DNA from 2 places in the Brevibacterium sp. LE-L genome. Region 2 is predicted to be linked to the other one. Evidence: riboswitches for the same ligand, from Rfam matches in the RefSeq annotation. Region 2 holds a riboswitch; the other holds the start of a gene.
What was found. Region 2 has a riboswitch for thiamine pyrophosphate ahead of thiD (bifunctional hydroxymethylpyrimidine kinase/phosphomethylpyrimidine kinase). Riboswitches for the same ligand answer to the same signal wherever they lie in the genome.

Region 1 (3,930 bases), 1.4 Mb from region 2:
GCGGATACGAGACCCTCCTCGTCCTCGACGATGCCGACGGCGTCCCCATGGTCACGTTCACCGCCGCCCATGGTTCAGCCGATGCCGAACACGCCCAGCCGCAGGAGCCGTATCTGGCGATGCTGCGAACGGGTATGGCAGAAGTCAGGGCCGCTGCTGGGCTGCGCCTGCCCGCAGCTGCACAAGTGTGAGGTCCAGCAGCGGAGTCGCTGCTCCCAGCTCGTCTGCTCTGAGCGCCAGATCGCCGAGGATGTGCTCCGCTTCGCTCGGAAGCCCTGCTGTCACGTCCCGGTAGAGGGAAGAGGTGAAGGCCGATCCGTCTTCGGTGAGCATCTTCAGCGTCATGGCGTGGGACTGCTCTGACACCGGGTGTCCGGCCGCGTCGGCCACAGCTTCGAGTTCATCGACGATGGCATGCACATGCGGTCTGCCTCCGGCATCCATGATCGCCCCGACCGGAGCACGGAACAGGCAGGTGACGACTCCCGCCGCGGCGATGAAAGTCCACTTCTCCCACAGTCCGTCGATGATTCCGTCGATGGTCTGGAGTCTGAACCCTGGCACATCGAGTGCTTCGACGATTCGGGTCGGCACGTCTGCTCCGTCAAGGTCGCCGATGGTCATCACGGCCAGATCGGTGAGTTGGACGACGGCACCGTCTCTGATGGTGCCGACGATCTTGACGAATCCGCCGAGCACCTGACCGGGGAACCGGTTCTGCAGCTTCTCGATCTGGGCCATGCCGTTGAGGAACGGGACGATCGTCGTCTGCTCTCCCACAGCCGGTCCGATATCGTCGATGACCGAGTCGAGGCCGCCCGCTTTGACCGCGACGATGACGAGGTCGTAGGTCTGCGGTGCGGCGCTGAGTTCCTCTGCGGTGACCACACGGACCTGATTCGTCCGGTCATGGTCCGGAGCAGCGAAGCGCAGCCCTTCCGAGCGGATCGCCTCTGCCCGCGCGCGCCTCAGCAGGAAGGTGACACTGCGACCGGCCTCGTGCAGATAGGTGCCGAACGCTCCCCCGGTGGCGCCTGCCCCGGCAATGAGGATCGACAGGTCGGGCCGGGCATCGGTTCCCGAGGCTGCGCTGCCGGCTGATTCAGTCATTTCAGTTCCTCCTTGAGCCCCCGAGCGGCCGCAGCGGGGTCCTCTGCCGAGGCTATCGCGCGGACGACGACGGCACGGTTCGCGCCCGCCTGCCGGACCGCTTCCAGTCTCTCCCCGGCCGAGATCCCGCCGATCGCGAACCACGGTGTGGCCGCCTCAGCGGTGACGGCTTCCAGCAGCTCCGTCCCCACAGCGGCACGGCCGGGTTTCGTCGGGGTCTCCCATACCGGTCCGACACAGAAATAGTCGGTCTCCGGGTCTGCCTCGGCGGCGAGCGCCTGGTCGAGAGAATGTGTGGAGCGGCCGAGGATGACGTCGGGGCCGAGCACGGCTCTGGCTTGGACGCTGGTGAGGTCTCCCTGTCCGACGTGGAAGACATCGGCGTCGGTCAGCAGTGCGACATCGGCGCGGTCATTGACGGAGAAGAGCTTGCCGTGCCGTGCCGCGGCGTCCCTGAGGACCTCCAGTGCTGTGATCTCGGCGCGGGCTTCGAGGCTCTTGTCCCTCAGTTGGATGATGTCGACTCCCCCGGAATAGGCGGCGTCGAGGAACTCGGCGAGGTCACCTTGAGCGGTCCTGGCGTCGGTGCACAGGTAGAGCGACGCTTCGGCCAATCGGGCCTCCCGCCAGGCTCTCTTCGTCTGCCGCGCTGCGGTACGCGGTGGCATCTGTGTGGTCATGGTCATAGAGTAGAGGAGTTCGCGGGAGCCTCCCAAAGAGGCTGAGAGGGCGTAAGAGCCGACCGTCAGACCTGATGCGGATCATGCCGCCGGAGGGAGAAGCTGTGAGAGTCATCGTCGTCGGTGCCGGGATCATCGGCCTGTCCACGGCTTGGTATCTGCGCCGCCTCGGTGCCGAAGTCACCATCATCGACCCTGCCCCTGCCAGGGGAGCGAGCCATGCCGCCGCGGGGATGCTCGCTCCCGCCGCCGAGGTGGTGTGGGGGCAGACTCCCCTGTACCCGCTGATGCAGGCCTCGGCGGAGATGTATCCGGGTTTCGCCGCCGAGGTGGCGAGCGCAGCCGGAGCCGATCTCGGCTTCACAGATGCCGGGACCCTGGTCTGCGCCGGTGACCGGGCCGATCTGCAGGCGCTGCGGGAGCTGCGCGAGGCACAGTCGCAGTCCGGTTTCGCAACCGAGCTGATCACCGGAAGTGCTGCTCGCCGAATCGAGCCGTCGCTGGCGCCTTCCGTGGCCGGGGCCGTGCACATTCCCGGTGATCGGTCGATCGACCCCCGTCGGGTCTCCGCCGCTCTGCGCTCTGCCCTGACGGCTGACGAGGTGTCCCTCGTTCGGCAGCGGGTGACCCAGCTGCTCAAGGATGTCGATGCGACCGTGGGTGTCCGACTGGCCGATGGCCGACGCGTCGAAGCCGATCAGGTGATCATCTGTGCCGGCGATGCCGTCACTGAGATCGTGGGGGCGCCGGCACTGCCGATCCGAAAGGTCTGGGGCGATGTCCTGCGACTGCGTGCCCCCGCCGAGGTGACTCCCCTGCTGACTCGCACCATCCGCGGATTGGTCAACGGTCGCCCCGTCTACCTGGTACCTCGCCCCGACGGAGAGATCGTGCTCGGTGCCAGCTCCCGTGAAGACGGACTCTCCGGCACCCCGGCCGGGGCCATCCACCGACTGCTCAATGACGGGCAGCGACTGGTTCCGGGCATCCTGGATGCCGAGATCACCGATATCACCACCCGCGCCCGGCCCGGGTCCCCCGATGACCTGCCGATGATCGGGCGCATCGATTCCGGCTGTGTCGTGAGCACGGGGTATTTCCGACATGGCATCCTCTTATGCCCGCTCGGCGGCAGGATCGGTGCCGAACTCGCCCTGGGCGCCTCGTCTGACTGGCCACCCGACGGGGCACTCGAGTCCGTATCCCCTTTCCGCTTCACCACAGAAGACACCACCACCAATCTCGCAGCGAGGAGCATTTCATGACCGACCGTGAACACTCACCGACCATCGTCCTCAACGGCGAACATCATGAGCTGTCGAGCGCCACCTCGGCGCTCGACCTCATCGCCCACGTCACCGGACGGGAACTGAACACCGATGGGACACCTGCCGACGGCGGACGCTTAGGGCTGGCCCTGGCCGTCGACGGGGAAGTCATTCGTCGCGGAGCCTGGTCCGGCTTCCCTCTGGTCGACGGACACACCGTCGACATCGTCACCGCTGTTCAGGGAGGCTGAGATGACCTGGACGATCGATGACGTGGAGATGTCGGCTCGACTCGTGATGGGCACGGGCGGGGCGAGTTCTCTGAGCATCCTCGAAGACGCACTGCGGGCCTCGGGGACTGAGCTGACGACTGTGGCGATGCGCCGTTTCGACGCCGAGTCCCGGGACTCGGTATTCAGCATGCTGCAGCGCTTGGGGATACGGGTCCTGCCGAATACGGCCGGCTGCTATACCGCCCGGGATGCCGTGCTCACTGCCCGATTGGCCCGGGAGGCGCTGGAGACGAACTGGGTGAAACTCGAGGTCATCGCCGACGAGGACACACTGCTGCCGGATCCCGTCGAACTCTTCGCCGCCGCCGAGGAGCTCGTCCTCGACGGGTTCACGGTCTTCGCCTACACGAACGATGATCCGGCTCTGGCGAAACGTCTGGAGGATGCCGGGGTGGCTGTGGTCATGCCGGCCGGCGCTCCCATCGGCAGCGGGCTGGGCATCCTCAACCCACACAACATCGAAACCATCGTCTCCCGTGCACAGGTGCCGATCATCCTCGACGCCGGCGTCGGAACCGCCTCGGATGCGGCTCTGGCGATGGAGCTCGGGTGCACCGCGGTGCTCCTGGCCTCCGCCGT
Region 2 (3,930 bases):
GCAACAGCAGACCCTGCTGCTCGACGAACCCTTCGGTGCGCTCGATGCGCTCACCAAGCAGGAGCTGCAGGCCTGGCTGCAGCAGGTCTGGATCGAGCACGACTGGACCGCCCTGCTCATCACACACGACGTTCGCGAGGCGATCCTGCTCTCCGACCGCGTCGTCGTACTCACCCCACGCCCAGCCTCCGTGCGCATGGTGATCGATGTCGCACTTCCCAGGCCGCGTGGCATCGAGACCATCGCTCACCCCGAGTTCGCGCGGCTCGAACGCACACTGCTCGAAGCCCTGAGCAGCTGATCAGGCGGCGGAGTCGAGTGCCTGCTGCCAGAAATCGGCCTCCAGCCGGGTGGCGGCGCGGAACACCTGCACAAGCGCCTCGAACCGCTGTTCGGTGACCTCGCCGCCGGTCAACGCGTCAAGGCGTTGGATCGCAGCCGTTGCGGCTCCCTGGAACTCGGGACCGGCGTACTCGGCGATCCACTCCGCGTACGGGTGACCCTCGCGGGCCCGGCGCGCCGGATCGAGAGCGACGCCGATCTCGCCGTAACCGATCGTGCAAGGGGAGAGTGCGACGTGCAGGTCCAGCAGGTCGCCCGACATGCCGGTGTCCAGCACGTAGCGGGTGTAGGCGACCGTCGCCTGCTTCTCAGGCGCCGCATCGAGCTCGTCTTCCGGGATGCCCCACCTCGCGGTGAGGCGACAGTGCAGCTCGGTCTCGTGCAGGATCGCGCGCAGCGCTCCGCTCGCGTCTGTGATGTCGGCGAGGCTGCGACTCTTGTACGCGGCCAACGCGTTCGCGCGGGCGAACTGCACGAGAAACAGGTAATCCTGCACCAGGTAGTCCTGGAACACGGGCAGCGGCAGGGTGCCCTCGCTGAGCTTCTGTACGAACTCGTGCTCGGTGTAGGTCCGCCACTCGGGGCCGATCGCGGTCTTCAGGTCTGCGAAGAGGGTCATCGGGCTACTCCTTCCAACGGGTGGGTATAGCTGGCGTCGAAGAACTCCAGCTCGATCGCGACGGCCCGCGCGAAGAAGTCCTCGGCAAGCGCCTGCTGCGCGGGGCCGACCCGGTCGAGCTCGGCGCGGAGGAAGGCGACGAGGTCGTGGAACCCGGGGTAGTCGTGGAGCGTGATCCAGTCGGCATGCACGAAGCTCTCCGGCAGCGCTTCAGGCGCGTTCGTGGCCCAGTCGAGGTACAGCCATTCAGTGACGAGCAGCACCGCAAGAATCACCGCGTACTCGCGGGTCTCGGCCGCCTCGCGGAACAGCGCCGTGAACGCGGTGGTCGCCTCCGTGTCGGGGATCAGCTCACGCTGCTCTTCGGTCACGCCGAGCGCGTCGAAGGCGCGCAGGAAGTAGGTGCTCTCGTCGCCCGCGACTTCGCCGATGAAGCGGGCCAGCCTCAGCCGCGGCTCGAGCGCGTCGGCGCTCGCGACCGCAGAGCCGAGCAGTACCAGGAAGCCGTCGAGGAAGCGATAGTCCTGCACGAGGTAGCCAGCCATCACGGCGTCGTCGATGCTGCCGTCGAACAGTTCGCGCACGAAGCGGTGCGAGACCGCCCGCTCCCAGGTGTCTCGGTTCTGATCGCGCAGCGCGTCGGTGAATCTCTCGGTCATCGTTCTCCTCCTCGGTCAAGTGCGTCGCCCCAGAGGGCGTGGAAGTGGTGGACGGGGCCGTGACCGGAGCCGACCTCCAGGTCTCCGGCGCGGAGAAGCGCCTCGGTGAGGTACTCCTTTGCGTGTTGCACCGCCACGGGCACGGCCTGGCCCGGGAGGAGGGCGGCGAGCGCGGCCGACAGGGTGCAGCCGGTGCCGTGATTGTTCACGGTGTCGATGCGCGGTGCGGTCAGCTCGATGGTCTCGGCACCGGTGAGGATGTCGATGCTCTCGCCGCTGCCGAGGTGACCGCCCTTCAGCAGCACCCAGCCGGCTCCGAGGCCACGCAGCTCATCCAGCGCCGCCCGCATCCCTGCGAGGTCGCCGATCTCGGTGTCGCGTCCGAGCAGGACCGAGGCCTCGGGGAGGTTCGGGGTGATCACGGTGGATCGCGGCACCAGTCGCTCGCGGATCGTGTCGACGGCGTCCTGCTCGAGGAGATGATCTCCGCTCTTGGCGACCATCACTGGGTCGAGCACCACCGGGCACTTCGTGTAGCGGTCCAGACTCTCGGCGATCGCCTCGGCGATAGCGGCGTTGGCGACCATCCCGATCTTCACTGCGTCTACGCGCACGTCCTCGAACACCGCGGCGATCTGATCCGCAACGAATCCCGGCTCCAGAGCGACGAAGCCCTGCACACCCTGTGTATTCTGAGCAACGACGGCCGTGATCACGCTCATCCCGTAAGCGCCCTGCGCGGAGAAAGCCTTCAGATCGGCTTGGATCCCCGCGCCCCCGGTGGGGTCAGTGCCCGCGATGGTCAATACGTTCGGAATCAAAGTCCCGTCTCCATCTCTCGCTCGTGTCGAGCCTGGAAACGGGAGTGCGCGCCAGCACCCGCAAGTGTGCCTGCATAACGTCGTTCATCGACATCCCTCCGCGAGTCCGAACTCGATCAGGTTCCCGGGTGTGATCTCAGCCCGCGTCGGGCACCCCGTGTCTACACATCCACCATAGCCAAAAATCATCGTCGAGGGGCGAACGCGGCGCGGAACTACTCCGCTCAGACGTGCGAACGCCGTGACCGACGGCTGTCAATACCGTTACGTTGACGAGGTGCTACGCAGAGTAACGCACGCCGCTCGGACATTGTCACCGTTCTGCATGGTGACTGCGCGGTTCACCTGATCTGCATGACGGTCTCGATGCGGGTGATGAGTGCGGGTGACGGGTACAAGTACCTGCTTCGCACGATCGCTGCCGCCGACGGCGATCGCTCCCTCTCGACCCCGCTGACCAGGTACTACACGGAGGAGGGAACACCACCGGGCACTTGGATGGGGTCGGCTCTGCACGGCCTCGGCGACGGGCAGATCGTTCACGGCGATGAGGTCTCAGAGTCGCAGTTGCAGTTGCTGATCGGCATGGGCCGCGACCCCGTCAGCGGCGACCCGCTCGGGCGGGCCTTCCCACGGTACGTCTCGGTCGCGGAACGGATCGAGCAGCGCGTCGCGGACCTCGACCCTGGCCTGGGGATGGGTGAGCGTGCCGAGCAGATCAGCCAGATCGAGGCCGAGGAGATCGAGCGGGGCAACCGCCGTTCGGTTGCGGGCTTCGACTACACGTTTTCGGTGCCGAAGTCCGTTTCGGTGCTGTGGGGCGTGGCCGACGCCGGCACGCAGGCCCTGATCGCTCAGGCGCATCACGACGCGGTCGCCGAGGTCGTGGACTTCATGGAGCGCGAGGTCGCCGCGACCCGCACCGGCTACACCGCCGCCGATGGCGCGGTCGCCCAGGTCGACGTGACCGGCCTGATCGCCACGGCCTTCGATCACTACGACAGCCGCTCCGGGGACCCGCAGCTGCACACCCACGTCGTGATCTCCAACAAGGTCCAGACCGCGTTGGACGGACGCTGGCGGTCGCTGGACGGGCGGCCCATGCATGCGGCGGTGGTCGCGCTCTCGGAGCATTACAACGCGGTTCTGGCCGACCGCCTCACCGGCACGCTCGGCGTGGAGTGGGAGGCGCGGGATCGGGGCCGGGACCGTAACCCGGCGTGGGAGATCACCGGGGTCAGCGAGGAGCTGATCGAGGAGTTCTCCTCCCGCGCCCGCGATATCGATGCCGAGGCCGACCGGCTCATCGCCGCCTACACCGCCGAGCACGGTCGCCGGCCCTCGGCGCGGACGATCGTGCGCCTGCGCGCCCAGGCCACCCTCGCCACCCGCCCCGAGAAGCAGGTCCACTCCCTGGCCGACCTGACGAGCGGCTGGCGCGAGCGGGCCGGCCGTCTACTGGGTGAGGACGCGACCGGCTGGGCCGGTG

Region 1: it holds a riboswitch for thiamine pyrophosphate, as region 2 does, so the genes downstream of both, thiO (glycine oxidase ThiO) here and thiD (bifunctional hydroxymethylpyrimidine kinase/phosphomethylpyrimidine kinase) in region 2, are expected to answer to the same signal.

The regions. Positions count from the first base shown of each region.
Region 1 covers NZ_CP189759.1:2,809,944-2,813,873, forward strand. The annotation lists gene ACQE2J_RS12705 (DedA family protein) at 1-191, shown strand, start outside; gene ACQE2J_RS12710 (ketopantoate reductase family protein) at 145-1,110, opposite strand; gene thiE (thiamine phosphate synthase) at 1,107-1,790, opposite strand; TPP riboswitch at 1,802-1,905, shown strand; gene thiO (glycine oxidase ThiO) at 1,895-3,055, shown strand; gene thiS (sulfur carrier protein ThiS) at 3,052-3,309, shown strand; gene ACQE2J_RS12730 (thiazole synthase) at 3,311-3,930, shown strand, end outside.
Region 2 covers NZ_CP189759.1:1,396,574-1,400,503, forward strand. The annotation lists gene ACQE2J_RS06255 (ABC transporter ATP-binding protein) at 1-301, shown strand, start outside; gene tenA (thiaminase II) at 302-961, opposite strand; gene ACQE2J_RS06265 (TenA family protein) at 958-1,620, opposite strand; gene thiD (bifunctional hydroxymethylpyrimidine kinase/phosphomethylpyrimidine kinase) at 1,617-2,441, opposite strand; TPP riboswitch at 2,518-2,609, opposite strand; gene mobF (MobF family relaxase) at 2,796-3,930, shown strand, end outside.